3 regions of the Paenibacillus sp. LPE1-1-1.1 genome follow, and region 1 is predicted to be linked to each of the others. Evidence: riboswitches for the same ligand, from Rfam matches in the RefSeq annotation. Region 1 holds a riboswitch; each other region holds the start of a gene.
The links. Region 1 has a riboswitch for cobalamin ahead of MRBLPE1_RS00605 (ABC transporter substrate-binding protein). Riboswitches for the same ligand answer to the same signal wherever they lie in the genome.

Region 1 (9,978 bases):
ATCGTTCTGCCTGGCAGCGTATCCTTTTTAGTAGATTCCCGTTCATTTAATGACATTAAACACCACGACTCCTATACCGATTCATGCAATGCTCTAATGCTGCCAGCAGCTGTTCATTTTGCTTGCGGAGCTTGACGGCCACGCGAATATAGGTATGATCAAGTCCGGAAAATCTCGAAGCATCACGGATCAGTACGCCTTGCTTGCCCATCTCGAGCTGGAGCATGCTTGCGCTAATCCCAGCATCTTTGGGAATCCGAACGAGCAAATAATTGGCAGAGCTAGGATTCACCTCGAAGCCGATGGCCTGGAGCTTCCCGATTAACCACGGTCTCTCCTTCTCCAGCCATGATATCGTCCGGTCCGCATAATCCGTCTCGTCCAGCACGGCTTCGCCTATTAACTGAGCCAGCGAATTCACGCTCCAGGGCACCTGCAATCTCCTTAACCCGCTTAGCGTTCTCGGCATGCCGACAATATACCCCAGGCGAATGCCGGGTATGGAATAAAACTTAGTCATCGAGCGTATAACAAACAGCCTTTCATGTCTTGTCGCTTCCCTGAGAAGGCTGTAACGCGATTCTTCCGGCACAAAGTCCATGAATGCTTCATCTACGACCACATAGGCGCCTTTTCTCAAAAGCGTGCGGATGAGCTCCGGATCCACGAGCTGACCCGTCGGATTGTTAGGAGAGCCCAGCATAAACAATGAACCCGTTTCCGCGGCTCCGCATAAATGCTCCGAATCTAAACCCAATTCAAACTGATTGCTCGGCGAAAGCTTGATTTCATAGATTGCTCCGCCGATTTTCCGTATCGCGTCGCCGTATTCATCAAAGCATGGAATGGCCAGCGTCGTTAATTTGGGCTGGAGCGCACGCACGATTAAATCAATCAATTCCGCAGCGCCATTGCCAACCACAATGGACTGCTCATCGATATCATGCAGCTCGGAGAGCTTTCGTCTTAAACCGCGCACCGCCGGATCAGGATATTGCCCAATGACTTCCGCATAAGAATGAAGCGCTTGCTTCACGCTCAGCGGAGGCCCCAGCGGATTCATGTTCGAGCTGAAATCAATAAACTTATGGGCTGGTATATCAAAGGCTTCTTCTGCGGTCCGTAAATCGCCCCCATGACCGTATCTTTCCAACATCTATCCGTCCAGCTCCTTTTCAATTAGGCATGCAGCCAAATCACCGCGGCAAACAGAAGCGATGCTTCAATGGCTTCGTTCATCGCTCCATAGGTATCACCCGTTAAGCCGCCCAGCTTATGATTTAACCAAGCTGCAAGTATTCCTCCAACAATAAACGTACAAAAAGCAAAGATCAGCAGCCAAAGAAGCGCTTCTTCTCTCCCCATTCCGGCAAACCTCAAAACCAGCGCCGTAGCGGCAGCGGGCAAGAGGAGCGCAGCGGCGGCTTGAGCATGTTTCACCTCATGGAATAAAATAGCTATTCCTTCGCCCTTCCGGGCAAACGGCCAACCGGCAATCGCCGTACTCATCCAAGCCCGGCTCCACATCGGGATGACCACAAGCAGCGGTCCATAAAGCTTGATAATCTCATGCTGCATAAGCTCAGCTAGCAGCGAAGCTTTAAACAAAAGCAGAAATACGGCCGCAAGCACGCCCATTGCGCCTACCCGGCTGTCCTTCATGATTTCGAGCATTCGCTCACGGGAACGATGGCTGAGCACGCCATCCGCGGTATCCATCCAGCCGTCAAGATGCAAGCCGCCGCTTAACGCGGTCCAGAAGATAAGCAGAAGAACCGCGCCTGGCCAAGCAGGCACAAAAAGAGCTAACAACCAAGCAGCGGCATATAAGCAAGCGCCAATCATTGCGCCGGCTATAGGAAAATATACCACGCTTCGCGACAAAACGGCTCCTTGAAAAGGAACCGACACGGGAACCGGGAACCTCGTTAAAAACTGAAAAGCAGCGATGAGGGCTTGCGCCTGCAGCTTTAATTCACGATGAACCAACCTGCAATCACCCCCGCGAATAATATAAAGCTAACCCGGTACAACAATTGAACCGCAAGCACAATATCTCCTGCGGCTAGCTTGCGTTTCGGCCAACCCATTCGGGCCCGTTCGCTGGCAACGCCGAAATAGGTATTGCTGCCGCCCAGTTCTATGCCAATCGCACCCGCTACCGCGGATTCCGGAATCCCGCTGTTTGGACTTGGATGTAGGCGGGCAAAGGCGCGAATGGAACGCAGCGCATCCTTGGCGCTCATTCTCCGGTCGAACATTGCGGAAATCGTAAGCATTACGCCTGTAATCCGTGCCGGGATATAATTGAAAACATCATCCGTTCGTGCGGAGAACCAACCGAAATATTTATATTTCTCATTCCGGTAGCCAACCATGGAATCGAGCGTATTTACTGCGCGGTAAAGCATAGCGAGCGGAGCGCCACCGATTAATGCGAATAAAAAGGGGGACACGAGCGCGTCGACGGTATTCTCGGCAACCGTCTCGACCGCCGCACGCGAGGCCTCTCTTTCATCCAGCTTTGCGGTGTCCCGCCCAACGATGTAACCGACATATATTCTCGCTTCATCCAGCCGGCCTTCAATCAATGGTTGATATACTAACATAGCGGCTTCCTTGAGCCCCTTAACCGCTATCGTGGTTGAAATAAACCAGGCGCTTACCGCATAACCGAGCCATGGATGCACGGCATCCGCTGTCCAAACGAGCAGCCATATGAATCCAAAGCTGATCGCGAGCGTCATCATGGTTAACGCGATTCCTAATCCCCGCACTGCGGCAGGATGTTGCTTCCAGCGCTCCGGCTGGAGAAACCGTTCCGCGAAACGAATGAATCGCCCGATCCAAATGACCGGATGAGTCGGCCATTTGGGATCGCCCACCATCCAATCGATCGCGAGCGCGGCTCCTGTTAGAAGAAACAGCTCCTTGAAGGAATAAAATATCATAATTGCTCCCATCTAAAAGCATGAGATTTCAATTCAACGGGTATCCCTGCCGTCACAAGGAAAACGCGCTCGCAGACCGCGGCTGCCCTTTGATTCAGGCGCCCCGCCTCATCCCGGAACACGCGTCCAAGCGGATAAGCCGGAACGATTCCGTCTCCGACCTCGTTCGTGACGATAACCAAAGGATGAGGATAGCTTTGAATCCCTTCAAGCAGCTTTGAAATTTCCTGCTCCAGACGGGAATCCTCCAAAGCCTCCTGCTCGATGCGCAATAGCCAATTCGTCAGCCACAAGGTTAAACAATCAAGCAAAACGACTGGCGGCTTATTCCCCTTACCCGCATCCCGGGTGAATTCTTTCTCAAATCGGATAAGCTGCTCCGCTGCATCGAATGGATCCTCGAGCGTTTCCCAGCGAAAGCCCGAATCCTTGCGATCAGTCTGATGAACCGTGATCCGCTCTTGCATTTCATGATCATAGGGCTGGCAGGTTGCGATATAAATTCCGCGCCCCGCCACCCTCATCGCATATTGCTCCGCAAAGCTGCTTTTGCCGCTTCGCGCCCCGCCTGTTACCAATACTGCCAACTGACATCACCTAACCCTTGGATACGCCCGCGCTCTCGAAAGTTGCCATCTCCTGCATAAGAAGCAGCGCAGCGTCAATAAAATGAAAACCCAATACGGCGCCCGTACCTTCGCCAAGCCTCATCTCCAACTGCATCATCGGCAGTAAACCCATCGATTCCAGCAGCTTTAAATGACCTTGTTCATGGGAAAGATGCGAGGCCACCATATAAGGCATTGCTTGCTTTGCGATCCGTGACGCGACGAGCGCTGACGCCGAAGAAATGTAGCCGTCGATAACGACTAGGCAGCCATTCGCCGCCGCGCCGAGTATGACGCCGGCAAGTCCCGCGATCTCGGCGCCGCCAACCTTAGCCAGCACATCGATCGGATCTGCATCCGCAGAATCGAGCCCGTTAACAGCAATCGCCCGTTTCACGACCTCGACCTTGTTTAACCAGCTCGCGTCGTCAATTCCCGTCCCCCTGCCTACTGATTCTTCCGGCGATAACCCGGTTAATACCGTAGTCAGAGCCGCGCTCGCCGTCGTGTTGCCAATGCCCATTTCGCCCGTAGCAAAGAGTCGGATCCCTTGCGTCACCTGTTCATTAACAATATCAACGCCCACCATGATCGCTTGAAGGGCTTCTTCCCTTGTCATTGCCGCTTGCTTGGCCATATTGGCGGTGCCCCGCACAATCTTCCGGCTTAAAAGCCGATCATGCTCGAGATCGGCATTCACTCCGATGTCCACGCAAATGACCTCTGCTCCCGCCTGCTTAGCCAATACGTTGACAGCCGCACCTCCGTTCAAAAAGTTCAGCACCATTTGCGGAGTCACTGCCTGCGGGAACGCGCTTACCCCTTCCTCGCAGACGCCATGGTCGCCCGCCATAACAATTACCGCTTTACGCGATAAATCCGGCCAAAGCTGCCCTGAGACGCCTGCGATTTGTGACGCAATCGCTTCCAGTTTGCCCAGACTGCCAGGCGGCTTCGTTAAGGAGTCCGAGTGACGCGCAGCTTGAGCCGCAGCCTCTTCGTTGAAGGGTTTGATTCGCTTAATGGTTTCTAATAGCTGTATGTATAAATCGTTTGCCATGGCAATCGCTCCTACTCTCATATTTTACTATTCGGATCTATAATTCGGCTGCAGCATGATTTGAGGCGCTGAGGTCACGGGATGGGAGATAACGGTTGTCGTTGTCTCATATACCCGCTCAATGAGTGACGGAGTAAGCACCTGATGCGGCGTTCCAGCGGCGGCAACCTTTCCTTGATGAAGCACGGCCAGCTCGTCGCAATATAGCGCGGCTAGGTTTAAATCATGCAGGACAGCAATAACGGTTAGGTCCCGCTTCTGCTGCCATGCCCGCACCGTATCAAGAAGCTGCACCTGAAAGCCTATATCTAAGTAGGTTGTGGGCTCATCCAGCAAAATAATAGACGGCTCCTGCGCCATCACCTTAGCCAGAGCCACGCGCTGGCGTTCCCCGCCGCTCAGCTGATCCATTTTGCGATGCTCCAGCTCTTGCAGCCCCATTGCGGTAAGTGCCTCATTAACGATCGTTTCTGAATCTTTCTCGTCGCTGCCCAGCCAATTCTGAAACGGATACCTTCCCATGCTTACAACCTCGCGCACCGAGAATCCGACCGGAGGAAGACCGCTTTGCTGTAGAACAGCCATCTGCTTAGCCAATTCTTTGCGCGGATAGGAGGCTAAGGGGATTCCGGCAAGCCGTACGTCACCGCTTTTAGGACGTTCGACGCCCGACAGCACCTGCAGGAGCGTTGACTTGCCTACACCGTTCGGACCAATGATGCCGTACATCCGCCCTTTCTGAAACGTACAGGATAGTCCGTTCAGCACTACTCGTCCCTGAACGGTCTGAGTAATGTTATGTGCCTCTATCATATCGAGCCTCCTTGCTTCAGCTTCCGCCTATGCAGCAAAAAAGCAAAGAACGGCGCTCCGATCAGTGCGGTAACGACACCTAACGGAATTTCTTTTGGCGTTAATGCCATCCTTGCAAACGTATCAGCCCATAAGACAAACACTCCGCCTCCGATCGCTGACAATGGGGTAATGAATCGATAGTCCGGTCCCACCAATAAACGAATCAAATGCGGTACAACTAAACCGACGAAACCGATAACGCCGGACACAGAAACGGCCGCCGCCGTCAGCAGCGTGGAGCCGATTAAAACAACGAGCTTTGTCCGTTCTACGTTAACGCCTAGATGGGCCGCATGCCGTTCTCCCAAAACAAATAAGTTGAGCGATTGGCCATAGGCGATCAGCAGCGGCAATCCAAGCGCAAGAAACGGGATAAGCATATACACGTTATCCCAGCTTCTCATGGCAAGCGAGCCCATTAACCAAAACAAAATTTGATTGACGACTCCTTCAGACATCGAAACCATAAATGAAACAAAGGCGCCTAAAAAGGATTGAATAATGACCCCGGAGAGAATGAGCGTTTCAATATGCATAATCCCTTTATTGCGTGAAAGCCAAAAAACGCCAAGCAGCGTAACCGTTCCCGTTCCAAAGGCTACAAGCGGAATCGTCCACATCCCGAGCGCCGTTTGCAGCCCGAACAAGATGATAAATGCGGCGCCTACCGAGCTGCCCGAGGCTACGCCAAGCGTATAAGGATCGGCTAAAGGATTGCGAAGCACCCCTTGAAAGCCTGCTCCTGCAAGCGCAAGGCATGCGCCGACAAGAACCGCCAGCAGCACGCGGGACAGTCTGACCTGCGTGACAATCGCGATTTCTCCCGCCGTATAGGATGTGGGCTTATCCGAAAGCCAAGGCAGCTGATGCAGCATAATGCCCCACACATCCCGAACCGATATGCCGGATGAGCCAATGGTCAAACTAACAACGATAGAAACAGCAAGAAGGAGCATAGCTGCTCCTCCATACCAAACGAGTTTATAGGTCATTGGATTATTTTACGAGATCCGGGTGAATCACTTTAGCAAGCTCAAGCAAACCGTCCGCAAGCCGCGGGCCTACGCGAACGAGCGGGTTTTCGGTCACCGCGAACATTTGCTTGTTTTTCACCGCGTCGATGACATCCCAGCCTGGGCGGCTCTCGATGCCGGCAACGATCGGATTCGGGTCCTCCTTCAAATCAGGATAAATAATGAGCTCAGGGTTTTGGGTCACAACTTCTTCAGCGTTAACCTCGTACCAGCCTGGTGAGCCGGCAGAGATGTTGTTCCCGCCTGCCAAACCTAGCAGCTCATCAAGGAATGTGCCCGAGCCAACTGTCCAGCCTTGCGAAAATTCTAAAAATACCTTCTTTTTCTCTGCATCTTTTACGGCATCCGAAACCTGCTGCTTCACTTCACGCATATGGTCGGCTACGGCAGTTGCTTCGGACTGTTTATTCATAATATGACCTAAATTCTCGATTTTGGCAATAACGGCATCATAGGTCAGCGGATCTGTCGCATACACCGCAATATTCAGCTCGCGCAGCTTCGTAATCGCCTCCGTATTCAGCGACGAAGACGCAAGAACGAGATCGGGATTCAAAGCCACGACAGCTTCTATATTGGTCGTCATATCGCCGACCTTCGGCTTCGAGGCTGCCTCTTCCGGATAATCGCTCCATTGATCGACGCCCACCACTTGCTCTCCCGAACCAATGGCATAAATCGTTTCCGTTTCGCTCGGAACAAGCGTAACCACTTTGGCAGGCTGCTTTTCAAAAGTAATTTCCGTCCCGGTGTCATCCTTGATTGTCAATGGATATACCGTGGTTTGGGCTGACGCGTCCGGCGTCGGCTCAGCCGTTGCGGGTTGCTCCGCATTGCCTGCCTGATTGTTACTCAGATTGTCGGCATTCTTGTTTGCTCCGCACGCGCTCGTAACCACTAGCATCATGACAAGCAGCAAGCCTAGCAAAAACTTCATCGTATTGCGGTTCATTCGGTTCATCCTCTACTGCACCCCTATTATTTTATTACGTATAAATAAAAAAAAGCATCTCTGGCCAATGTGCCAGAAATGCTTTCATACGCTTTTACATAAACAGCTAAGCGGCAAGCTTCTCCAACACCGTACCTAAGTCCACGTAGGTTTGAGTGTATAACAAGACAGGCAGATTTTCTGACTCGGATAGCACAGTATGATTAAGATACTGCTGCGCGTCCTTACAGTGGCGGGTCCGTGCCGGATTTACACCGGGCTTCCCTATTAAGCCTCAAGGAGTACCGTAAGCTTTCGCTTCCTGGTCGGTTATGCTCCTATCCGCACCTGTCTATAAACTATGAAATGATCAGATGTTAATATACACCGTCTCTTGAAATTTGTCCAATGCCATTGATGCTTCCAACCATTTCTTAACACGTTCTGCACCACTCATTGCCTGCATAGGTAAATTAGATGAGCTGATTCCAAAACACCGGAACAAAGGAGATGATATGCTGTCATGCTGCCGAGTCGTAACGCCCGTTCGCCTTTGCTCAAGTTCGTTCTTGTTTTCATATTCACTGCGCTTCTGGCCGGCGGGGCATTGATTTGGCTGCACCCGAACGATGCCCCGCCTCCGCCCGTTACTGAGCATACATTCGAAAATGGCAATATCATTTGGACCATTGATGCCTATCCAGCCAAAGTGCTTCAACGCAACAGCTTTAAAATCGATGTGACCGATCGAAATGGCAGCCCCGTTAAGGACGCGTCCATTCATGTTAAGCTGGATATGCTCAATATGGTTTGCGGCGATTATCAATTCGAATTGGCAGAAGCTGCTCCAGGCAAATACGAAGGCGAAGGCATACCGTTAATGGCCGGCACTTGGAAGGCAACCTTAACGCTCGAAATGGATGACCATTCCTATACCGTCGTTAGGCTTCTGCGTGCAGTCCACTAGAGTCTACCACAGCCACGGATTAATCGACGGAATTACGCCATTAACGGCAAGCCCGCGCAAAATCGAAATGACGCCGACTGCTATTGCGGTCACTAGGCTTGCCTTGCGCATTAGCCTGCGCCATTTCTTATTAGCAAAAGCAGCGACTGACGCGGCAAGCGCTAATGCGGGGAAGGTCGATAAGCCGAACAATGCCATGACAGCTGCGCCTTCCAGGCCGGAGCCGGTCGAGGCGGCTGTCATCTGCATCGCATAAGTCAGTCCGCACGGGAGGAACCCGAACGCGATTCCCGTCGCAAGCAAATGCAAGGTTTCTTGCTGCTTGGAACGCCCAGCGCCACCAGCTAACCGTTTGTGAAGGAATGTCGATAACCGGTTCATCAGCGGCAGCTGAAATCTGCGCCACAGCCACAAAAGCAACATACAGCCTCCGATAATAGATGCTAAGCCTTGGACGCCGGCAAATTTGCCCGCCACATCAACAAAGGAGCCAACGGCGCCCATTACTGCGCCAAACAAGGTGTAGGAAACAATGCGTCCGGTATTATACAGCAGCATCGATTTTTTCACCGTCGCCGCGGAATTAAGAGACACGGCCGACACGATTCCCCCGCACATCCCAATACAGTGCGGAGCGCTGAACAATCCGGTCATGATGATAAAGCCCATTTGCTGCCACGTAAGCGTCATTGGATGGCCTCGGACTTTCTCTTAAGCTGGCCCGAAAGCCGCAGCGCGTTCCCGACAACGGACACCGAGCTTAGCGCCATCGCAGTGCCGGCCATCCATGGCTCCAGCAAGCCAAATGCCGCAAACGGGATGACGATTACATTGTATACAAAAGCAAATGATAAATTTTGCCTAACGTTGCGAATCGTCAGCCTGCTGATTCTAATCGCTTCAGGAATCGCCTGCAGCCTTGAAAATAACAAGGTCATATGGCCCGCGCTAAGCGCGGCGTCTGTCCCTTCTCCCATGGCAAGGCCGACATCTGCAGCAGCCAAGGCCGGTGCGTCATTCCAGCCGTCGCCTGCCATTGCCACGCGTTTCCCTTTTCTCTTTAGGCTCTCGACAAGCTCTAGCTTACTCTCGGGCAGCATGGAGGCATGCACCTGCGCGATGCCTGCCGCTTTAGCTGCAGCATGCGCCGGCGCCTCGTGATCTCCAGTTGCAAGAACAGCTGCAACACCCAGCTTCTTTAATTGTTTTACCGTTTCTTTGGCATTGGCTTTAACTCTGTCGTTGAATGCGACTGCGCCTGCGCAATGATCATCGATCGCCAGATAGAGGACCGTCTCCCCTAATTGTTCATGAAACTTTGCGAAGGCAATGACCTCGCTGCTTATCGGCCATTTTCGTTCGCCGGCAAATCCAGCGTTGCCAATCGCGAATTTCTGTTCATTGATTACGGCTTCTACACCGCCGCCAGGCGTAAATACGTGATTGCTGGAAGCCGGAATGACTAGTCCAAGCTTATTTGCTTCCTGCCGAATCGCAGCAGAGAGCGGATGCGCCGATTCCGCTTCAGCGGCAGCAGCCATCCGCAGCAGCGCTGCGCGGTTTCCTTTAACG
Region 2 (9,978 bases), 1.2 Mb from region 1:
GGTAAGCGGGATCCGAAGTCTCCTCCCAGCCGATCAGCACCTTGGAATCTCTTCCCTCCGCAACCGGATAATTAACATTCGGTGCCTTATCCAGCTTGTTCACCGTAACCGTATAGGTCTTGGATATATCGGTGTATTCCGTAGAGGTGACGGACACGCCAAAGCTGGTCGAGCTGCCGGTTAAGGCAACCGGCTTCGTGCCTCCGCTCTCTACGCCTGCTTCCCCAACCTTCAGCGAAACTTCGCCTGGATTGCTCGCTGCGGGATGAACCGCCAGCTCCGAAACGGAGTAAGGAACCTCCAGCGAATAGTTGTCCACCTTCGGGTCAAAAGGCGGAACGAGTGCCGCAGCATAGTCTCCTGCTTGAATATCCAGGCTGCTTAAAGCCAGATCAAGCGCCGTGACCCTGACATTGGCTAAATTAAAAGCCCCGCCGCCCGCATTCACGAAAAAACCGAAGCTGCTGATTCGCTCACGCGGGCTATAGAACGCATCCGGCCATACGACGGTCGTGTCCGTCGTCAAATCGGTTATGGAAACCGTGTATTTTTTTTTCGGCGTATTAAACACCATTTTGAAACGGTACCAATGGGTGGAATCGTAATTAATCTGATTCTCTGCAGCCGCATTATGACGTTTGATAACGCCTGCATCCAGCTGGTAACGAAGGGCTGCCGCATTGGTGGCATTCACCTTCCCATCCATGACCCAAAGCGTTCCGCCCTTGTTAGCAGGAAGATTCACATCGAATTCGATGATCGTCCCGCCATTTTGGGCAGCGAATCGTTGTCCGAAATAAGAGGACCCCGTCCCGTTATGTGTAATTTCCGCATATGTCGAGCCCGTCACTGTATTTTTTGAAAGTTTGACAGTGGGAGCAGTTCCTTCTTTTGTCCAGTTATTTCCTGCGCCGATCATGAATTCCCCGTTCTCATAGCTGCTAAAATCGTCGGCTACAAGAGTCGTGTCTGCCGCATGTACGGAAGCTAGATGAAGCGGCATAAGAAGTGACATGACCAGCATACAGCTTAGAAGCTTTGATAGAAGCAGCTTCCCGTTCCTAATTCCTGACTTTTGCATTTCGTTATTTACCTCCCTGAAAATCTGATTGTGAGTTCACGCTTCAAATTCGGTTGGTTCCTGACGAGCTGGCTATAGCCTCCCTCCTCTACGCATGTAAGCGATACCATTCCAATTATAGGGAATAGAATGAAACAAACCATTTAAAAACCAGACTAAAACGGTTAAAAACCAGTGAATTTTCTCCTATAGCGTATATTCGAACCTGAGCATAAAAAAAGCCCCGACGACAAATCGTCAGGGCTGCTACTTATAAACTGCAATTAATTGAGGCTGTTGCTTTTCATGGTATCATTTTTCTTTTGAAGCAGCTTAGCCGTATAAAGGGTGTTATTTTCTATGAGATACGCAGGCGCACCCGTGCCCGCGTATAACGTGGCGATGCCAATCGCGGCGATGTTCGTTCTGATCGTATTTCCCCTGATGACGGCTTTGAGAACATCATGCTTGTCATTTCGTTTCCAATAATCATTGATTCGGATAATCTCAGTCTTGTCTGAGGTCAGTTTCTCGGCCGTGATCTGGTTATTTTCCACCAGCACGTTTTGAGCCGACTGCACGCTAATGGCTTGCGCATTGCCCAGCAGCTTGAAAGTCGAATTTTTGACCGTCAAATCGAGCTTCGGATGGTCCCCCAGCAACAGCGTTTGCAGCGTCTCCGGAGATTGGAAGGAGCAGCCGTCAAACACGTATTTGCCCGCTAAGCTAAGATTGATCGAGCCAAATTTCCCGCTTCCCACCGCGCCCTCGAATACGCATTTGTTGTACGTGCCCGGAGGCAGCGACAGCCCGTAGTTCGTATTAAAGCCGATGACCTTCAGGTTATCGAAAATCGATCCTTCGGCGGCTCCGCCGGAAATCGCCCGCAGCTTGCTTTCGCCCTTAATCGTTACGTTCTTCAGATGGATCGGCTTGCCCCAGAGAGCTAAGCCCGAATCGGTTCCATTGGTGTTATTAATCGTAACGTTAGAGACACTCACGCCAAACGCCGTCTTGGAGCTGATCGAAAACATGGAATCCGTAAACTCCATTCCGTCGAATGTAATGTTAGGACCGCTAATCGTCGTATAAGCGTCATTCATCTTGTTGCCGATAAATGATGCATCATGCGCGGCTATGATTCGCGTGCCGTCAAAATGGTTGTTTTTTACCGTCGCTCCCTTGAACGGATCGGAAATGGCAAGGCCGATCACGCCTTTGGATGCGAAATGGTTGCCCTCAACGATTGCATCGCGTCCGTCATAAAGAATGACATCATAGGAGGCGTTGTTATAAAACTTGTTATTCCTAATGGTGACGTTGCTGTTGCGGTCCCCATTTTCGCCAAATCCGCCCTCCAGATCAATGCCTGCTTGAGGCATCGTTCCTTTCATATGGTGAAGGGTGTTATTCTCGATGAGCACCTTATCTGCTCCCCCGACAGTAATTCCCTGTCTTCGGTTATAGGCAAATTCGGAATTTTTGACAACGGCATTGGTGGTTACCGCCCGGTTCCAAAACTCCACATAAGCGCCTTTCTTAGCCGCTTGGTCGAATACAAGATGAAACTGTGTCGCGCCTTCCGGGATTTGAATGAGATCCCTAACCTTAACATTCGCAAGTTTTTTTATAAACGCGCCGTTCGCTTTATAGAAAAAAATATCGAAAGCTTTGGGCAGCTTAATGGCATTGGTTAGTTCGAATATTTTCTCTGTCTTAAAGATGGCGTTGGTGAAAGTAAGCGGCAGCTTCGTACGGATCTTCTTCGCATTCGAAACATTCTTCCCCTTATCGTCAATCGCACCCGAAATAAAATGATTCTCATACAAGTCCATGGCCATCGTACCGTGCGCGCCAAGCAAGAGACCGTCACCCGTGAAATTAACCGCTTTGATGCCGTCAATCGTTACATTCTTTGCGCCCTGCGAGATGATTCCGTATCCGCCTTCATGTGTTCCTGCGCTGTACTTGTGGTCTTTTTTAGAATAGTTATGTGTTTCCTTATCCCCCATGTAGGTGCCGCCCTTGAGCGTAACATCATGAATGCCATAACCTAAATACATGAGATGGTAGCTTTCTTTATCGTTTGTTTCCTTCTGCAGCACGGCATCCATCGGCAGGTCAAAGACCATGCTGCTGACCATATTAATGCGGCTGGCTTTATCGATCAAATAGGTGCCGGACGGCAGCGACGTCGTTGTTTTCCCGTTCTTGGCCGCCCATCGCAGCGCTTCGTTAATCCCTTTCGTCGTTTCCGCGGGATGCGTGCCGTCATTATGGATACCAAAGCGCGAAAGCTCTATCAAGTAATAATTTTGCGCATTACCGTTTGCGTTTCCCTCGCTTGCGGACGCAGACTGGCCTGGCTGCAGCGTCAGCTGCATACCGAGCAGCAGGGTTATAATTAACTTTAATATATTCAATGTAAGCCTCCTCGATTTTGTCGAAACACATCAGATCATTTTGGATGGACAGACCACCTTCCCGCCTATTAAATATACCACTCTCCCGATTCTTAATAAAGAACACTAACGGTAAAAATGTTTATTTAGGCAAAAATGGTTCGAATTTCCTAAGCACATAGTTATAGATGCTAAACGCAATAAAAAAGAACGAAAGAGACCATCGCTCTTTCGTTCCCGTTTCTTTCGATTACGCTGCAGGCAGCCGCAGCAGCTTATCCGCCACGACAGCCGCCATCTCCCTCGTGACGGCCGCCTTTGGATTGAAGCTTCCGTTAGAGCCCTGCATCAAACCGTTTGCATATACCGCGCTGACGTATGCTGTGGCGCTGACTTGGATGCTATTCGCATCGCGGAAAGGCAGCGGGTCTGAATTTCCTTTCAGCTCAAACGCTTTGGCAATCATAATCGCCGTCTCCTGCCTCGAGACCGCCTGATTCGGTTTAAACGTATCTGCCGTGATGCCTTGAATGATGCCAAGCTCCTTCGCGCGCATAATCGAGCCGTAATACCATGCGCCGGAACGGACATCCTTGAACGACTCGGCGGCATCCTTCATAGGAGCCTCCTCCAGCAGGTTGATGAGCAGGGTTGCAAACCCGGCTCTCGTCATCGGCTTCTTCGGATCGAAGCGAAGCTCCGTGCCGCTTACCCCTACCATGATTTTGGCCTCGAATACACGGTATACCGCATCATAGGCCCATGGCGAGATTAGCCCGTTATCCACGAACTGCTCCTTCAAGCCGGTTAAATCCGTATCCGCCGAAATGTCGAATAAAGCCGGCTCCAGTCCCGCAAACCGGTTATAAGCGACTAAAGCCAACAATGCCTGCTCCGTCGCCATTTCGTTTGAAGGCTGACCTACGGCATGGGAAAAGCCTCCATCTGCCTGACGAAAGCGCAGCAGGCTGGTCAGGAGACTCCCGTTCTTTTTCAAAAAGCTGGACTCGAGCGGGTTGATGCCCGCGGCCGACAAAGCGATAATGACCTGCGCGACGCTCTCGCTGTTCTCTTCGCCGAAGGCTTGAAACCCTCCGTCAACCTGCTGCTGGGAAGACAGCCATGATACGGCTTTGGCGACCGCGCTCTTTACGTTTGCTTGCTCTTGGTATGGAGCGAGCGCGCTTATGGCCATCGCCGTAATATCCAAATTATCCTCGCCTTGCTCCGATAGCGGGAACGCTCCGCCGGCGTTTTGCTGGTTAAGCAGCCAATCCACCAGCTTCGCGCGCGTCCATAATGCATTCACAGGCACGTCATAGCTCCCGCAGTCCAGAGCAATCAAAGCAAAAATCGGGCCATTGGTGCCTTGATTCGTCATCTTTGCATGATTATAAATGCTCTCAATAAGATTATAGCCTGCAAACGAAGCGGCATCCTCTCCGGCAGCCCGGACAGCAATCGCAATGCGCTCCGCATCGGTTACTTTGCGGAATTCTCCTTCGCTCTCCTTCAATTCATCTGTCAGCAGCTTCAAATAGCTTGCGGGCAGCGGCTTTCCCGAACGTGCCAAGCCTACTGCCTCCCAATCGCTGATCACGCCGCTGTTTAAAATCTGCTCTGCTGCTTGTTCGATTTCCGTGCTTACATTGTAATGATCAGCTGCCTTCGCTTGCTCCGGCAGCAGTAAGGCTGAACCGATATAGGATAGAAATACGATACCGCCCATGAAGAGCAGCAAGCATCGATACGACAAGCTTCTAGACAGCATTTGTTAGAAACACGCTCCTTTTATGAAAATAGCTGCCCCACGGCTAACGCTTAGCCATGAGGCAGCTTGGTGATTATTTCAATTCATGCAACCTGATAATGGTTACCGCCGCCATCTCTCTCGTTACAAGAGCTTGCGGGTTGAATAATCCGTTATCACCGGTCATCAAGCCTTTTTGGTAAGCCACGTTGACAAAAGGAACAGCCCATGCCGATACGGCATCGCGGTCCTTAATCGCAGCTTGAGGCGCATTCGCGTCGGCCAAGCCCTTAAGCCTAACGAGGACTGCAGCCATTTCTTGTCTAGTAATGGACTCGCTTGGAGCAAAGGAAGTGCCCGAAATGCCAGACATCAAGCCTTTTTCTTTTGCAGCCGCTACATAACCGTAATACCATGCCTGTTTATTTACATCCTTAAAGCCTGAATCAGCCTGCAGCGGTTCTTCTCCTGCATATTTAACGACTAATGCAGCAAACTCGGCGCGAGTCAGCTGACGCTTTGGCTCAAATTTCGGATGCTCTGCGCCCGTGCCGTGCATAAAGCCAAGCTCCGTCGCTTTCGTTACGGCAGCCAGTGCCCAGCTTGCAATCGCAGCTTCATCGGTATATTTCGGGGTAACAGCCGGATCTGGATTCTCACCAGGCAGCTGTTCGCCCGGCTCGCCCGGCTCAAGCGGTACGCCAAGATCCTTACCTAGATCTTTCGTATACTGCCAGCGTAATACATCGCCGTTTTTCAGCGTGTACGCTCCCGCGCTTGATTTTGGGAAAACGCCGTTTACGGAATACATCCAGCCGCTTTCCGTTCCATGGTCGAATTCGGCAAGACCGCCAATCGCCTGGACATAAACGCTCGAGCCTGTACCCGTATAATTCAGCGACACGCCCTTTTGTTCCAGTGCGCGTTTGAGAGCCGTGAACGCCGTATCCCCTTCGGACAATGTTACGGCATAAGGAGCAACGGCATCCCCCTCGTTTAATGAACGTTTTTCAACGGAAAGCGTGATCGTTTGAACTGCCGGAAGACCGCCGCCGCCTCCGCCAATCGTTAATGCCGATGCGGTATAAGCAAGAAACTCGGTGAAATGTTTCGTTTTAATAATCAAATCGCCGTTTAGGCTGTATGCGTAAACCTCGTCTGCCCGCACTGACGAATCGGAATATTTTTTTATTGGCGTAAATACACCCGATTGATCAATGAATCCTGCTTCCTTGTCGCCTTGGCCTTTTATGGTCAGGGTGACATGCTGGTTGAACTCGATTTTATCCGGACCGCCTGCTTGTATGCGAACGGCAATGGTATCCACCTTCTTGCTGCCGGAAGATAGCGCGGTGTTCAACTTGGCGTCCAATCCGCTTTCCGTCGTGCTAAGATTTTGCGGCAGCTGAAGCACTTTGTTCCATGCCGATGTGACGACCGTATTGACCGGAATCTCCAGCCATGCGTTACCTCGTTCTGCTGTTACCTTAGGCAAAGCAGCCGTCGCGAAGGTAAGGCTGACGTTATTCGTTAGCGGAGCCGCGCCTGCTTCTGTGATTAGAACGGATTTTTCATTCCCGTTAATCGCAATCGTTTGATCCGTTGAACCGCTTAGTACGCGAGGGACTACGACAGCTATTGCATCGCTGTCTGTATTGCCGACAAGCGCAGCGCCCAATGCTTTTAAGGTAATCGTTCCGCCTTTAGCTGTTCCTGTAAATGAAACCGTTGCTTTATTTCCATCTAGGCTGATCGCGTTTACCTGAAGCTCCGTGTTACCTGTTTGAATGGACCAATTGTTACTGCTCACCGCATCTTCCGTAAACTCATCTCCAATCAGCGCGACCTCGACTGACGGGTTTTCAGCTCCGTTTGCGATTTGCGCTGCCGTTGAAATCAACGGCCATCTGCTGTAGTAGAAGCGTACAACATCGGCTGATTTCAGTTCGTAGGCGTCTGCTCCTACGCTTGGCGCGATGCCGTTTACTTCATACATCCAGCCGTCCCAGCCGCCAAGGCTGCCCGCCGCTTGGCCATGAATAGAAGAGACATAGGATCCGAAGCTGCTGTCTACGACTTTGTAGCTGATTTTCGGATTCGCTAGATCAAGGGCTTGCTTCAGCAAATCCAATGCCGTTGCCGGTTTTTCCGTATTTTTAATCGTTACCTGTTGTTTGGCGTAAATCGGTCCGGAAATTCCGTCTACTTGCAGTTCTGCTGCTACCGGAACCGGCGGTTTGGCTTCAGCAAAACGATACCATACGCTTTGCAGCGATTGGATATCGGTGAGCGCAATCAGCGCTTGTTCGGTAGCCATGCCATTGCCTGCGGTGTCGCTTTCATTCCATTTGAAAGTGCCGTCCTGCAGCTGGTACAGCGCAAAAGAATCGAGAACGCTTTTGCCATTGGCCGTCCAAGGATCAGACAATACATCCTCGTTTATGGCAGCCAAACCCGAGACAACGGCGGACATGCTGTTTGAATTTTCCCCGTACATGACTTGCTCGTTGTTTAACTGCTTTGTTTTCAAAAATGCTTTTATTCTCTCAATCGACTGCTGCGCGGCGCTGTCATTCTGATAGTTTCCAAGCGCCAGCAGACCCATTCCCGTCATGTCAGACTCCGAAGTGCTCCCAAAAAATGCGAAACCGCCGTCGCTAAGCTGCTTGCCTAGCAGATAATCTAATGCTTTTTGTTTAGCGGCTGCGTTCCACCCGCCTACATCGCTGCCCAGCTTTGCGCCCGTATCGAGCGCAAGCATCGCCCACATATGTTTATTGGTTGAACCAAATGCACCCGTTGCAGGATTTTGCTGCGCGGCAAGCTCCGCGTATAGGTTACGGTTGGTCTCCCAAGCATGAGCCGGATCCTCGCCCATGGCGAGCAATGCAAAAATATACCGGATATACTCGGTTCCGGAAACCGTAGATTTCGGATCTATCGTCTTCCAGCTAGGCAGCTTCCAAGTGCCGTCCTGCAGATTTTCTCCGGCTCCCCACAGCGCGACAATCGCCCACCAGGATTCCAAGGTTTCATTTTTATTTTTATAATAATTGACCGTTTTCCCAATCATTTCATTTAAAGCAGCGTTTCCGGTATGGTCTGCGGCTTTACTGACTTGAGGCGCAAATAAACTAAAGATTAAAACAAAACTTAAAATGGCAGGCAAGCTTTTTCTTAGGAATGTTTTCAAGGCAAGCAATGTTTTCTCTCCTTTTGGTTCTTTTTTGGCAACAAAAAAACATCTTCCGCATGGAAAGATGTTGGGGCTGTTACGTGCGTAAGAAAGCATAGGAAATTACCTATCGCTGAAGCACGAATAAACATCTCCCTCCCATCCTCGTGAGAATTTTAGAGCACTTTTATGGCAGGTCTCCTGGCTTCGCTTCATCGCTCGACGATCTCCTTCCCGTCCTAACCGGACAGTGGATAAAATGATTGTCAGCTCTGCGATACAGTGGCGGGACCGCGTCGGACTTTGACCGAACTTCCCTATTAAGCTGCTTGCGAAGATTTGCTTCACGGCAGCACCATATTAGCTATTCTATGAAATTGTAAGTACTAGACTTGTGAATTGTATCAAAAAAAAACCGATTAGACAAAGGTTCCGTTTGTTTTTTTCCAAGCGCGCCGCTGCAGCCCTCAATCCCATGGATGAAGGGCCCCTAGAAGCGCTAACGCATATTGAGAAATCCCGTATTTTCGATAATCGCATTTACTTGAAGATCCAGCTTTAGCTTTGGGTAATACTCCGTACGCCAACTTTTCAACTGCACCCGCGGAATTTTATGCCGGAAATATTGCCCTGTACCCAAAATATCCGCGCCGCCCGCTTGGAGCTTGGCGAACATTTGATTGAACTTCTCCGTAAGCATAGCGTCAAGCTCCTGCTTGATCAATTCACTTGTCGGGTTCCCCTTTGTTTCCAAGATAACGACCTTCAATTTTAATTCACTTTTTAAAATAGGCTTACCGCCGCTCATCACGCTTTTTGTATCCATAGAGTTGCTTATGATAAGCACGCTCGCATGATCCAGCACCTCAATCTTCCCTTGCGTGCTCTCGCCTTTAAAAGCATTGAAGAGCAGCGTTTCATCCGAATTGATCTGCCCCACCATTTTTCCGTTTTTTATGACGGCCGAGCCAATATGCTGAACGGCGGTCGTTTTCCCCGACCGAATGATCGGAATGGCTACGTCTCGCGTATAAGAGTGAATGCTGCGATATACTTCCCAAACCCGGGTTAATGCAATTTGCGGATCCCAGCCAGCGTTTTTCTCGAAAAAATCATAAAGCGTCGTGCCTTCGGGCTCCATCATTTTTTTTACCGTTTTAAAAAAATAATCCATATCTTCATCGCATATCGTAACCAGCGTCTTAGGCGACACGTCACGGCCTCTCATAAAATCGGCAATGGTATCTTCGAGTCCCTCCTGCGCATATTTCTTGTCCATCAAAACAACCTTCACGTGTAGTAAATCCACGCGATTCTCCAAATTAGCACTGATCTTATCGACCGCATGATTGATCGTGTTCCCGCTTCCGGTCACGATTTTTATTTGCGTCGTATGTTGACCCGGCTCAGGAATTTGAAGATAGATCAAATATTCGCCGTTCTGCTTGGAAACGCCCATCACAACCGGCAATACACGGTGATTGATATCAATAGTATCCCAGCAGCCGCTAAGGGTTAAGACCATGCCTATGATAATAAATGTCTTAAGCACTTTCATCTTTGATCATCCTTCTGGAACGAACTCCAATAA
Region 3 (9,978 bases), on a different contig from region 1:
ATCATGAGGCGTAAAGTTACCATTCAATCTATTGCTGATTTTACTGGACTGTCAAAATTCGCAGTCTCAAGAGGATTATCCGGAAAATCAGGCGTAAGCCCTCAAACAAGAGAGCTAATATTAAGAGCGGCAGGACAGCTTGGATACTTTAAGGATGCACAAACTGCACCCGTTCCAAGTGAGCTTATGGACATTGAAGCGAGGAGCTGGTCAGGTACGATTCTTGTGCTTTTTCCGAATGTGCGGTATCAGAATACCGATTCTTTATATTGGGGTCCGATTTTTAACGGCATATCCCTAAGGCTTAACCAGAAAGGCATTAACATTTTAACCTTAACCGAGCCGACAGGTGACTCCATGTTCTCACTATTGAATCCAGAAGCGATCATGGGAATAATAACAGTCGGATCTATTTCCACTCCTGTTTTGTTAGACATCAAAAGATTAGGCATTCCAGTCGTGATGGTCGATCATCATGATCCTAGCTTTTATTGCGATTCGATCTTTACGGATAACCTGTCCAGCATGAGAGAGGTTATGAGTTCCGTTATTTCAAAAGGGTACAAAAGCTATCAGTTTTTGGGTAACATCAGAGACGCACAAAGCTTTTACGAACGTTATCTTGGATTCCGCTCTTCCCTTGAAGACCATGATATCGAATTAAAGCAGATCCCCTCGCTAATGGGACCAGAGATCGATACTTTCCATGATACATTTAAGGCTGCGATCTTAGAGCATGGCTTGCCTGAGGTATTTGTCTGCGCCAACGATATATTTGCATTATTCGCATTGGAGACCTTGAGGGATATGGGTATGGAAATACCTGAAAATCTTGTGTTTACCGGCTTCGACAATACGCATCCGCAAATTCCGTTCTTGGCAACCGTAAATGTCGATAAGGAGCTGCTAGGCAAACGGGCCGTGGATCAAATGCTTTGGCGAATTCTCAATCCAAGCACAAGCTATGAAAAAACGCTTATCCAGGCTGAGGTTATGGTAAGAAGTTAATGCATGTTAAAGAAGGTTCTCTTTAAAGCGATTGCGCCTTAAAGAAGAACCTTCTTTTATTGATTTCCCCCTACGATCCGTCAGCCTAATCCATTCGAAATGGAGAATAGGCAGCCTCGTTTTAGCCCACAGATTGGTTACGGAGGAAACCTTATTGCAGCACTAAGCTATCTACATAAACCGCAGATATACCGCTGGAGTTCGTTGGTGACAGGAACTGAACGCCTAATTCTCGCACATCACCCAAATTGGATACTCCGGAAAGACTTAATGTAAGCGTTGATGCCCCTGTTGAATTTATATTCACCGTTCCCGAATCGTACCAAGTGTAGCTGGAGCCTGTCTTAATAAACAGCTTCGCCTGCAGGCCGCTGCCTACGCTTCCCCAAGCGGCGTGCTTCACTTTGGCGGAAATCGAGGATTTGCCGCTGAAATTGTTCGAACCGGTATATTGCAGTGTAAATTGACCACCGCCTAACGTGACGTCAGCCTTTAACGAGCTGCTGCCGCTTGCGGCCCAATCGGTTACCGACCACGGGCCACCTGTAACATTAAGAGCCGTCCACCCCTCCGTATTACTACTTTCAAAATCATATAGAGCCGTGCTGCTGCCGTTAAATACAGTTGCCTTTGTGGATGTGGCCCAAATCCCGTTTGTTCCGTTAATAACGAGATTCCCCCAAGTTGTAAGCGTTTGCCAATCACTTGTCGACATATCCAGCCACGAATTGCTCGAATCGTTCCCGGTCCAAGACCAAGCCATATAACCGTTCCTTTAGCTTGGCTCTGATCCATAACCTCTTGAGCATTAACCTGACTGCCCAAATTATTGTTGCCGTTATTGTAGTTATATCCGAACTCTCCTACCATGACAGCTAAGCCTAGATTTTTAATCGCTTGGAGCTCGGTTCCGATTTTGTTTGAATCGTTCCATGAGCCATACATATGAATGGAGAACATGACGTTATGATCCGGGTCATGCGCGAGAAGCGCATTGCCGTATGCTTTTATAGGTGAAGCATTTTGTCCCCAGCCCGAGCCGTCAACGATAATCGTATTATGGATACCCGCATTTCGAATCGTCGAAATTGCTGTTTTATAGGCATCGCGCCATGCAATGTCCGAGAGATTGTTATCCCCCATTCATTCGCGATATTAACCAATACATACTTTTCATTGCTCGTCAAAATAGATTTCACCGCACTGCCGGCAAAATAATTGGCCATGTCATTTAAACCGGATGTGCTGTTTGAGCCTGTTACATCATGTAATTCAACGATTGCAATCATTCCGAGCTCTTTGCAGCGTTCGATAATTTGCTGTAAACGCGATGCCGAACCGCTTGTCGTCCATACGATTCTGACTGCATTCGTTTTTTTTGAGCTAATGGTGCTCAAAGCGTCATAAGCTTGCGTATCGAACCAAGCGTGAGCGTTATTTACTCATTATTTGTTATCTATTTATTGAACTTTGCAAGCTGGATGTCCGCAATTAACCAAAACAAAGAGGAACCGCTAGAACGATAATGATCGTTTTAGCGGTTCCCCACTTCCTATCTTTGCAAAAACGCATACATTGCGATTAAGATTAAGTCATGCTGTCTTCGCTTTTCATAAATGCCTGCAAGTCTTGATCCGCTTTGGATTGATTACAGGCATGACATGCGCAAACGCAATTCAAAGGCGTCGTATGCCCTCCCTTAGCGCGAGGCAGCATATGATCAATCGTATCACCAAACTCGCCGCAAAAATAACAGGTATGGTTATCTCTCTCCAAAATATAACGCCTGAACTCCTTATTGCTAAACAAGCGCCGAATCGTATGGCGGTTTACTAGAACGGCAGCATGCTCATCGACAAGCGTGACCGCAAGCTCCAGCTCTATTTCCTGATACCAGCGACGACCTTTATCCGTTTTGCCTCGCATCCAAACCGTGCCTTGACGCGTCTGCTTGAGCGCGGCAGAGTCATTCGGCAGCGGGATTGTCGGCATAGGCGGCTGCGAACGCGTTTTTTTGGCCCGCGCTGTTCTTTGTATCGCTTTATGTTCATGATCGACTAAAGCAGGTAAAGGGTCTGCCGCGGCCTTCGCCTTCCGGCAAACCCGGCAAGCGCCGCGGCGCGCCCCTGTGCTGGAGCGTCTGCCTGTCCGACGCAAAAAATCGGAGAGCGGCTTCGTTTCCTTACAGCTTGCGCAAAGCTTAACAGCAAGAGGTTCTGTTTCATCCATCGGTTTTCCGGGCATACCCTTACCAAGCGCCCGATTGCTTCCCCTCATGTTTTTTCTACCATTGTAGCATTTATTACGGCCTGGCGGGAGCTTCCCCAAAGCTATGACTCGAGTAGGCCGTATTTTCTCTTAAACCGATGCAAAATCGCGATCCAACTGCTGCCAAACACCGCAAGGAAAAACACATTGGACAAGGCATGCGCCAGATCAAAATAAAAGCTTTGTATATAGGCGATAACAATCAGCTTCCAGCTTAAGGCGTCCGGCAAGCCGATGATAAACCAAACATTCATGATCCAGCCAAACAAAAATCCCCAGACGAACCCAAACACGAGCAAGCCTGTTTTTGTTTTTATAAGCCATGTGTGCCGCAGCCAGCCAGCCGTGGCCCCTATCATACCCCAGCAGAACATTTGCCATGGCGTCCAAGGACCCTGCCCAAGAAAAATATTCGATACGACAGCTGCTATCGCACCGATGATAAAGCCCGACTCCGCGCCGAAAACAATCGCCGCGATTATGATAACGAAGGATGTTGGCTGAACGCTCGGCAGCGGCGCGAAAGGTACTCGGCTGACGGCTGCAATAGCGGCCAGCACCGCAAGGATAACAATCTCGCGCGCTTCGATGTTCCTTCTCTCGAACCGCGAAAAAAAAGGAAGCATGGTTACGAAGAGAAGCACGATGCTCAGCATGAGGTAATGCTCATCCGTAACAGCGGAGGACAGCGCCATCGCCGCAACGAACAATGCGATGCTGGTTAAAAACCAGAGCTTTATTTTACCCATTGATCCATCACATCCCCGGTCGTCAGCGCATCGGGCAGCCACTCGCGCACCGTGCGGTTAATTGCTGTCGTATAAAAATAATTGCTTCCAAAAAACAGAGCCGGAGCCGCCTCGGCTGAAATCGCGCCGTCAAACACCATCGCGCAGCGCGATGCATGCTCCGCCGCAAATTCGATATCATGGGTAACCATAACAATCGTTTTGCCTGATCGGCATAATTGCTGCAGCAGCTCGGCTGCCCGCTGCTTGGCTATGGGATCCATTCCTTTTGTCGGTTCATCCAAGCATAGGACATCCGGCTCTCCCAGCAGAACCAGCGCAAGCGCCGCTCTCTGCTGCTCCCCCCCGCTCAGGTCATATGGATGCTTGGGCAAAATATCGGCAATTTGCAGGGCTGCCACTATGCCTGCAATTTTATGCTCCCGTTCGGCAAGCTTCACATAATCAGCCATCTTCTGAAGCTCCTCCTCGACTGTGTCATAGCTAAAATACAGCAAGGGATTTTGAGCTAAATAGCCGACCTTTATATCTTTTTCCTTCTTCATCCTGCCGCGCTGCGGCTTCAGCAAGCCAGCCATCATTTGCAGCATCGTCGTCTTTCCTGCGCCGTTACCGCCCATCACCGCCAAAAACTCATTCTTATATACGTGAAGCGACAGCTTCTTCAACACCTCTGGGCCGTCTTTCTCATATTTAAACGTCATTTCCTCACAGGCCAGCAGCCGCTCCTGCTTGTCGTTCCGCGTGTCTCTCAGTGCCTCCGCTTGCATGGGAGGATGCGTTTGGATTCCGCCTAACCCGGCAAGCCACTGCTTCCCCTCGCGTACGGTCAGCGGGATTTCTTTCGCATAGCCTGACGGGCGTACCGGCTCTGCTGACAAATAAAGTTTGGTCACGCTCGGCAGATACGAAAGATCCGTTGACGCTTCGGCGGAGCCGATCAATTGGCACAGTTCTCTGGGTGCAGCATCGAATTTGACCCTTCCGCCGTCAAGCATAACGATTCGGTCGGCAAGCGGAATCACGTCCTCGAGCCGATGCTCGCTAATAATGACTGTCATCGACATCTCTTGATTCAAGCGGTATATAAGCTGCAAAAAATCACGCGCAGCTACCGGATCCAGCTGTGAGGTAGGCTCATCCAGCAGCAGCAGCTTCGGCTGCAGCAGCAGTACGGAAGCCAGGTTAATCAGCTGCTTCTGACCGCCTGATATTTCATGCACGGACTTATGCAGCAGATCTTCCAGTCCAAAAAAATGGCTCATTTCAGCCAGCCGCTTGCGCATAACCGCTTGGCCATAACCGACATTTTCCATCGAAAAAGCCAGCTCATGCCATACCCGGTCCATAACGATTTGATTTTCCGGGTTTTGAAAAACCATACCGATCTGCTCTGCTGCGGTTACCGCAGGCAGCTCCGCAAGCGGCAGGCTTTCAAAGAACACGGTGCCCGAGCGCTTTCCCGTCGGTTGCGCCTCTTGTTTCATATGACGGAGCAAGGTTGTTTTTCCGCAGCCGGATGCTCCGCATAAGACGACAAACTCCCCTTGCTTCACCGATAGGGATACGTTATCGAGCGCAGCCGCTAACGTATCGGGATAATAAAACGATAGTTGATCTATTCGAATGACTTCCATGTCCTTCTCTCCATTCCTTCAAGAAGCGCTGGCGTTAATAAAAAAGCACAATAGCAAGCAAAGATGAAGCCTTCTCCCCGATGCAAATGCATCGATTCCAGACGGGGATAGATCGTTAGTACCCCATAACCCTGCATCCAGCCCCAAGCGCAGGCGGCCCCCGCCGCTATCAAAAATCCGAGCACATACCAGTCCCTGCGATCCATCCGATAGATTACGTAGGAGCTTCGTTTGGCAGAGCCGTACCCTCTCGCTTTCATGGAATCGGCTGTCTGAAGCGCTTCTTCCAAAGACCAGGTCAGCAGCACGCGAACGAGCAGCATGCCGTCCTTGCTGCGTTTTTTTAGGCTGCCCTCGTGAATGGTTACCCCCTTCATCCGCTGCACGGTCGTAATTTGCTCCAGCCTGCGCATAAACAGCGGCACGAAGCGAATCGACATCGAGGTTAGGAGCGACGTGCGCGGCGCGACCCTCGAGAACAGATACATCCATTTGTCTGTGGTTACGATTTGCTGAAAGGAAACAAACGCCAGCATCATGCATATTAACGAGAGCATCATCGTCACCCCGTACAAAATCGCTTCCAGCGTTATCGGCTGATCCATGAAATAAAAGAGAATATGCCTCCCCCGATGGGAGAACAACGGGTTAAGAACGGCAACCGATCCGCCCATAAGCGCATAATAAGGAAGCAGCTTAAGCAGCCGCTTCCCTTCGCCATGAATGACAATAATAGCCGTAAGCGCCGCAATCGACGTCACGAGGAAAACAGGATGAAATAACAGCATGCCAAAGGCAATGACACCCGCATAATAGCAGAAGCTGGTAATGGGATGAGCGGAGAAGAAGGCATTGTTCATTCCGCCTCGGCTCCCAGATCCTCGCCGAGATCGATGGTATACAGCCATTCAATGACATCGCCGTCCTTGAGCTTAAAGGCACCCGCGCTTTTATTTGGAAACTCGCCGTTCACCCGGTACATCCATCCACTCTTTGCGCCGAGATCAAATTCATACAAATTATCAATGCCTTCAATGTAAGCAGCAGCCTTTACGCCTCTGTATTCCATTTGGATTTTGTTTTTGCGGGTCGTTCTCTTCAGCACTTCAAGCACGGTATCGTCTTTCTGCAGTTCGACGGCGGTAGCCGCGAGCACGGTGCCCGTTTTCTCGTCCGCCACGATCGATATCGTAACCGAACTAATCGGCTGCTTCGTTTCGGCCGGTGAGGCAGACGGAGACTGGACGGGCTTTTCTGACGCATTCGGCTTTGGCGAAGGCGTCACCTGCTGATCGCCCTGCACTGGGGATAGCGTCGGCTTCGCCGGTTTCACGGACGCAGCGGGTTTCTCGCTTGCGGCATCCTTTACCGGATTTTCATCTTCGTCTTTGTCCGCGACCGCAGAGGGCGTTGCCTTTGGTTCCGCAGTCGGAGATGAATTAGCAGGTTGCGCGCTCTCGCTTCCGCCTTTAGGCTCTATGCTGCCTTTATCATCCGTTACAGCTGTCTCTTGCGGAGCTTGGCTTGCTGGCGTTTGCTCGCTTGCCGTATTTCCGTTCGTTTCCGGATTCGCGCAGCCGACGATTGCTCCAATTACCAGCAGGCCTATCAATAAGCTGAATAACCATCGCTTGCTGTTCTTTGCCATCAATTCTTTCCTACTTCCTTTTTTCAATTCTTTTTGACCGGACAAGCTTCTTCGTTATGCCGCTGGGGGCTGCAAAACAAAAAAAAGATCCCCTGTTCAGAGGGGATCTTTTATCGAATTAAAGATTTGCAACTGCAAATAAAATAAACATCATGCGCATTGCATAACGTTCCGATCTCCATTCTTACCCCCGAAGAATGAGAAACAAAATAAGAAAAGGCAGGTCTCCTGGCTCGTGCGTCAACACGTTTCTCTACCTTCCCATCCCTACGACAGACAGTGGCATTTTGAGAGAAACGCTCTTCACATACAGTGGCGGGACCGCGCCGGCATGATACCGGACTTCCCTATTAAGCAAACAAAAACCCGTTCTGCTTGCACCTTCTCTTAACAAATATTCGGTTATTTTATCAATCATATCGGGATTAAGGGGGTTTGTCTATAAGCGATCAGACATAGCCATCCTGTTCGGCTTTGAGGTCATCATGTTTCGTAACTTTATTTTTTATTATTTTGCTTTTCTACATGAACCCGTTTAATGAAGAACGCAACAACTAGGCCAATGACCGCAACGACCATCGCGAAAATAAACGCATCCTGTATGCCCGCCGTCATAGCGAGAGGCGCATTCGCCGGGTCAGCCGGATCAGCGGCATTCTTCATGAAACTGTTCATCCCAGCGGTCATAATGCTAACCGCAACCGCCGTGCCAATGGCACCCGCCACCTGCTGCAGCGTGTTCATAATCGCTGTGCCGTCCGGATACAGTTCGCGCGGAAGCTGGTTCAGACCATTGGTCTGCGACGGCATCCATACCATCGAAATTCCGATCATCAAGCAGGAATGAAGCACGATGACAAGCGCCAGCGTCGACGCCGTCGTAATGCCGGAGAAAAACCAAAGCACGGCTGCTAAGATAACAAGTCCGGGAATAACGAGCCATTTTGGACCGAATTTATCAAACAAGCTGCCCATAACCGGGGACAAAATACCATTAATCAGTCCCCCCGGCAATAGGACGAGACCTGCCGTAAGCGCGCTAAGACCCAGCCCGCTGATCAAATACATCGGTAAAACGAGCATGGAGGCTAATATAACCATCATACAAATAAACACCATCAGCGTTCCCACTATGAACATCGGATGCTTAAAGGCGCGCAGGTTCATCATCGGCTGCTTCATCGTCAACTGACGGATAGCAAAAACGATAAGCGCGGCTATGCCGATAATCATAAAGGTAATAACTTTTGCGCTGCCCCAACCGCCTTCGCCTTCACCTGCGCTGCTGAACGCAAACACGATGCCGCCGAAGCCAAGGGTCGAGAATACAAGCGAGAAAACATCGATTTTCGGTTTTGTAATCGTGGAGACATTTTGCATATAGAAAATTCCAAAAACAAGGGCTATAACCAAGAACGGAAGCGACAGCCAGAAAATCCAGTGCCAGCTCAAATTTTCGATGAGAAGTCCGGCTATGGTAGGTCCTACCGCGGGTGCAACCATAATGACGAGCCCGATTATGCCCATCGCCGCTCCCCGCTTCTCGGCAGGAAAAATAATGAGTATCGTATTAAACATCAGGGGCAGAAGAAGCGCCGTACCAATGGCTTGAATGACGCGTGCCGCCATGAGCACATCAAAGCTCGGAGCGAGCGCCGCCACAAGCGTGCCAAGCACGGAGAAGCTTACCGCTGCTATAAACAGCTGCCTCGTTGAAAACCATTGCAGCAATAAGCCCGATACCGGAACCAAGATGCCAAGCGTGAGCAAATAGCCCGTTGTCAGCCATTGTACCGTTGGCGCAGTGATATTAAAAACTTGAATTAGATCGCTAAGCGCTACATTTAAAGCCGTTTCACTGAACATGCCGACGAAGCCGGCCAAAAGCAAAGAAATCATAATAGGAAATACTTTGTAGGTCTGCTCCGTTCGTTGCTGCGATTTTGCCATTGTTGCTTGCAAAAATTCCACTCTCCCATATCTATCTATATTTATTGATGCCTTCTCAGAAAGAAGGACAATGGTTTACGACGTAGGGTATGCACTTTGCCGCGCTTAACAGCGGCTGCTTATCCCGATTCGTCAACGTCAGGATCAGCGCGCCCTCCAGCAGCGAAATGATGACGACGCCAATCTCTTTTGCTTTGGCCTCATCCATGCCATAACTAACAAGCCTTTCCGAGATGACGGCCTGCCAAGCGGCAAAAACATCCTGTCCGGCAGCTCTAAGCGTATCGCTGATCGACGAGGTCTCCACCGCCATCCAGAAACTAAAGGGCATATACCCTTGGAAATCGAACTTCTCGGCATCCTCCGCCATATCGTGAACGAAATCCTGTATGGCTTCCGCCGGCTCTTCAAAAGCGGAAAATTTTTGATTCCACTTCTCGATGACGAGATCACGGGTGCAGTTGATGCACTCCAGCGCCAGCTCCTCCTTGCCGTTCGGGAAATAATAATACAAAGAGCCTTTCGGACAGCTGCTCTCTTTAATAATTTGGCTCAAACCGGTAGCATGGTATCCCTGCGTAAAAAAAAGCCTTGCCGCCGTTTCAAGAATGGCGCATCTGGTATTTTGTTTTTCTGACATCCATTCACTCCTCGATTATAACGATCGGTCTATATAATATAAACATTGATCCGCTTAAAGAGTCAATCATTTTTTATT

Region 2: another riboswitch for cobalamin. It lies ahead of MRBLPE1_RS05925 (DUF4430 domain-containing protein); the one in region 1 lies ahead of MRBLPE1_RS00605 (ABC transporter substrate-binding protein).
Region 3: another riboswitch for cobalamin. It lies ahead of MRBLPE1_RS22865 (DUF4430 domain-containing protein); the one in region 1 lies ahead of MRBLPE1_RS00605 (ABC transporter substrate-binding protein).

Annotation. Positions count from the first base shown of each region.
Region 1 is NZ_JBEGHY010000001.1:108,018-117,995, forward strand. It holds gene MRBLPE1_RS00565 (cobyric acid synthase) at 1-56, opposite strand, end outside; gene cobD (threonine-phosphate decarboxylase CobD) at 56-1,156, opposite strand; gene cobS (adenosylcobinamide-GDP ribazoletransferase) at 1,180-1,989, opposite strand; gene cbiB (adenosylcobinamide-phosphate synthase CbiB) at 1,971-2,951, opposite strand; gene cobU (bifunctional adenosylcobinamide kinase/adenosylcobinamide-phosphate guanylyltransferase) at 2,948-3,538, opposite strand; gene cobT (nicotinate-nucleotide--dimethylbenzimidazole phosphoribosyltransferase) at 3,549-4,619, opposite strand; gene MRBLPE1_RS00595 (heme ABC transporter ATP-binding protein) at 4,647-5,432, opposite strand; gene MRBLPE1_RS00600 (FecCD family ABC transporter permease) at 5,429-6,430, opposite strand; gene MRBLPE1_RS00605 (ABC transporter substrate-binding protein) at 6,471-7,469, opposite strand; cobalamin riboswitch at 7,614-7,764, opposite strand; gene MRBLPE1_RS00610 (FixH family protein) at 7,963-8,406, shown strand; gene MRBLPE1_RS00615 (sulfite exporter TauE/SafE family protein) at 8,410-9,096, opposite strand; gene MRBLPE1_RS00620 (heavy metal translocating P-type ATPase) at 9,093-9,978, opposite strand, start outside.
Region 2 is NZ_JBEGHY010000001.1:1,351,852-1,361,829, forward strand. It holds gene MRBLPE1_RS05910 (S-layer homology domain-containing protein) at 1-1,081, opposite strand, end outside; gene MRBLPE1_RS05915 (right-handed parallel beta-helix repeat-containing protein) at 1,345-3,483, opposite strand; gene MRBLPE1_RS05920 (S-layer homology domain-containing protein) at 3,713-5,233, opposite strand; gene MRBLPE1_RS05925 (DUF4430 domain-containing protein) at 5,307-8,414, opposite strand; cobalamin riboswitch at 8,562-8,762, opposite strand; gene MRBLPE1_RS05930 (Ger(x)C family spore germination protein) at 8,887-9,945, opposite strand; gene MRBLPE1_RS05935 (GerAB/ArcD/ProY family transporter) at 9,932-9,978, opposite strand, start outside.
Region 3 is NZ_JBEGHY010000023.1:1,292,800-1,302,777, forward strand. It holds gene MRBLPE1_RS22825 (LacI family DNA-binding transcriptional regulator) at 4-1,008, shown strand; gene MRBLPE1_RS22830 (hypothetical protein) at 1,160-1,771, opposite strand; partial or broken gene MRBLPE1_RS22835 (cellulase family glycosylhydrolase) at 1,852-2,127, opposite strand; gene MRBLPE1_RS22840 (cellulase family glycosylhydrolase) at 2,016-2,405, opposite strand; gene MRBLPE1_RS22845 (HNH endonuclease) at 2,596-3,285, opposite strand; gene MRBLPE1_RS22850 (ECF transporter S component) at 3,339-4,025, opposite strand; gene MRBLPE1_RS22855 (ABC transporter ATP-binding protein) at 4,013-5,662, opposite strand; gene MRBLPE1_RS22860 (energy-coupling factor transporter transmembrane component T) at 5,644-6,522, opposite strand; gene MRBLPE1_RS22865 (DUF4430 domain-containing protein) at 6,519-7,310, opposite strand; cobalamin riboswitch at 7,512-7,710, opposite strand; gene MRBLPE1_RS22870 (DHA2 family efflux MFS transporter permease subunit) at 7,809-9,260, opposite strand; gene MRBLPE1_RS22875 (TetR/AcrR family transcriptional regulator) at 9,316-9,900, opposite strand.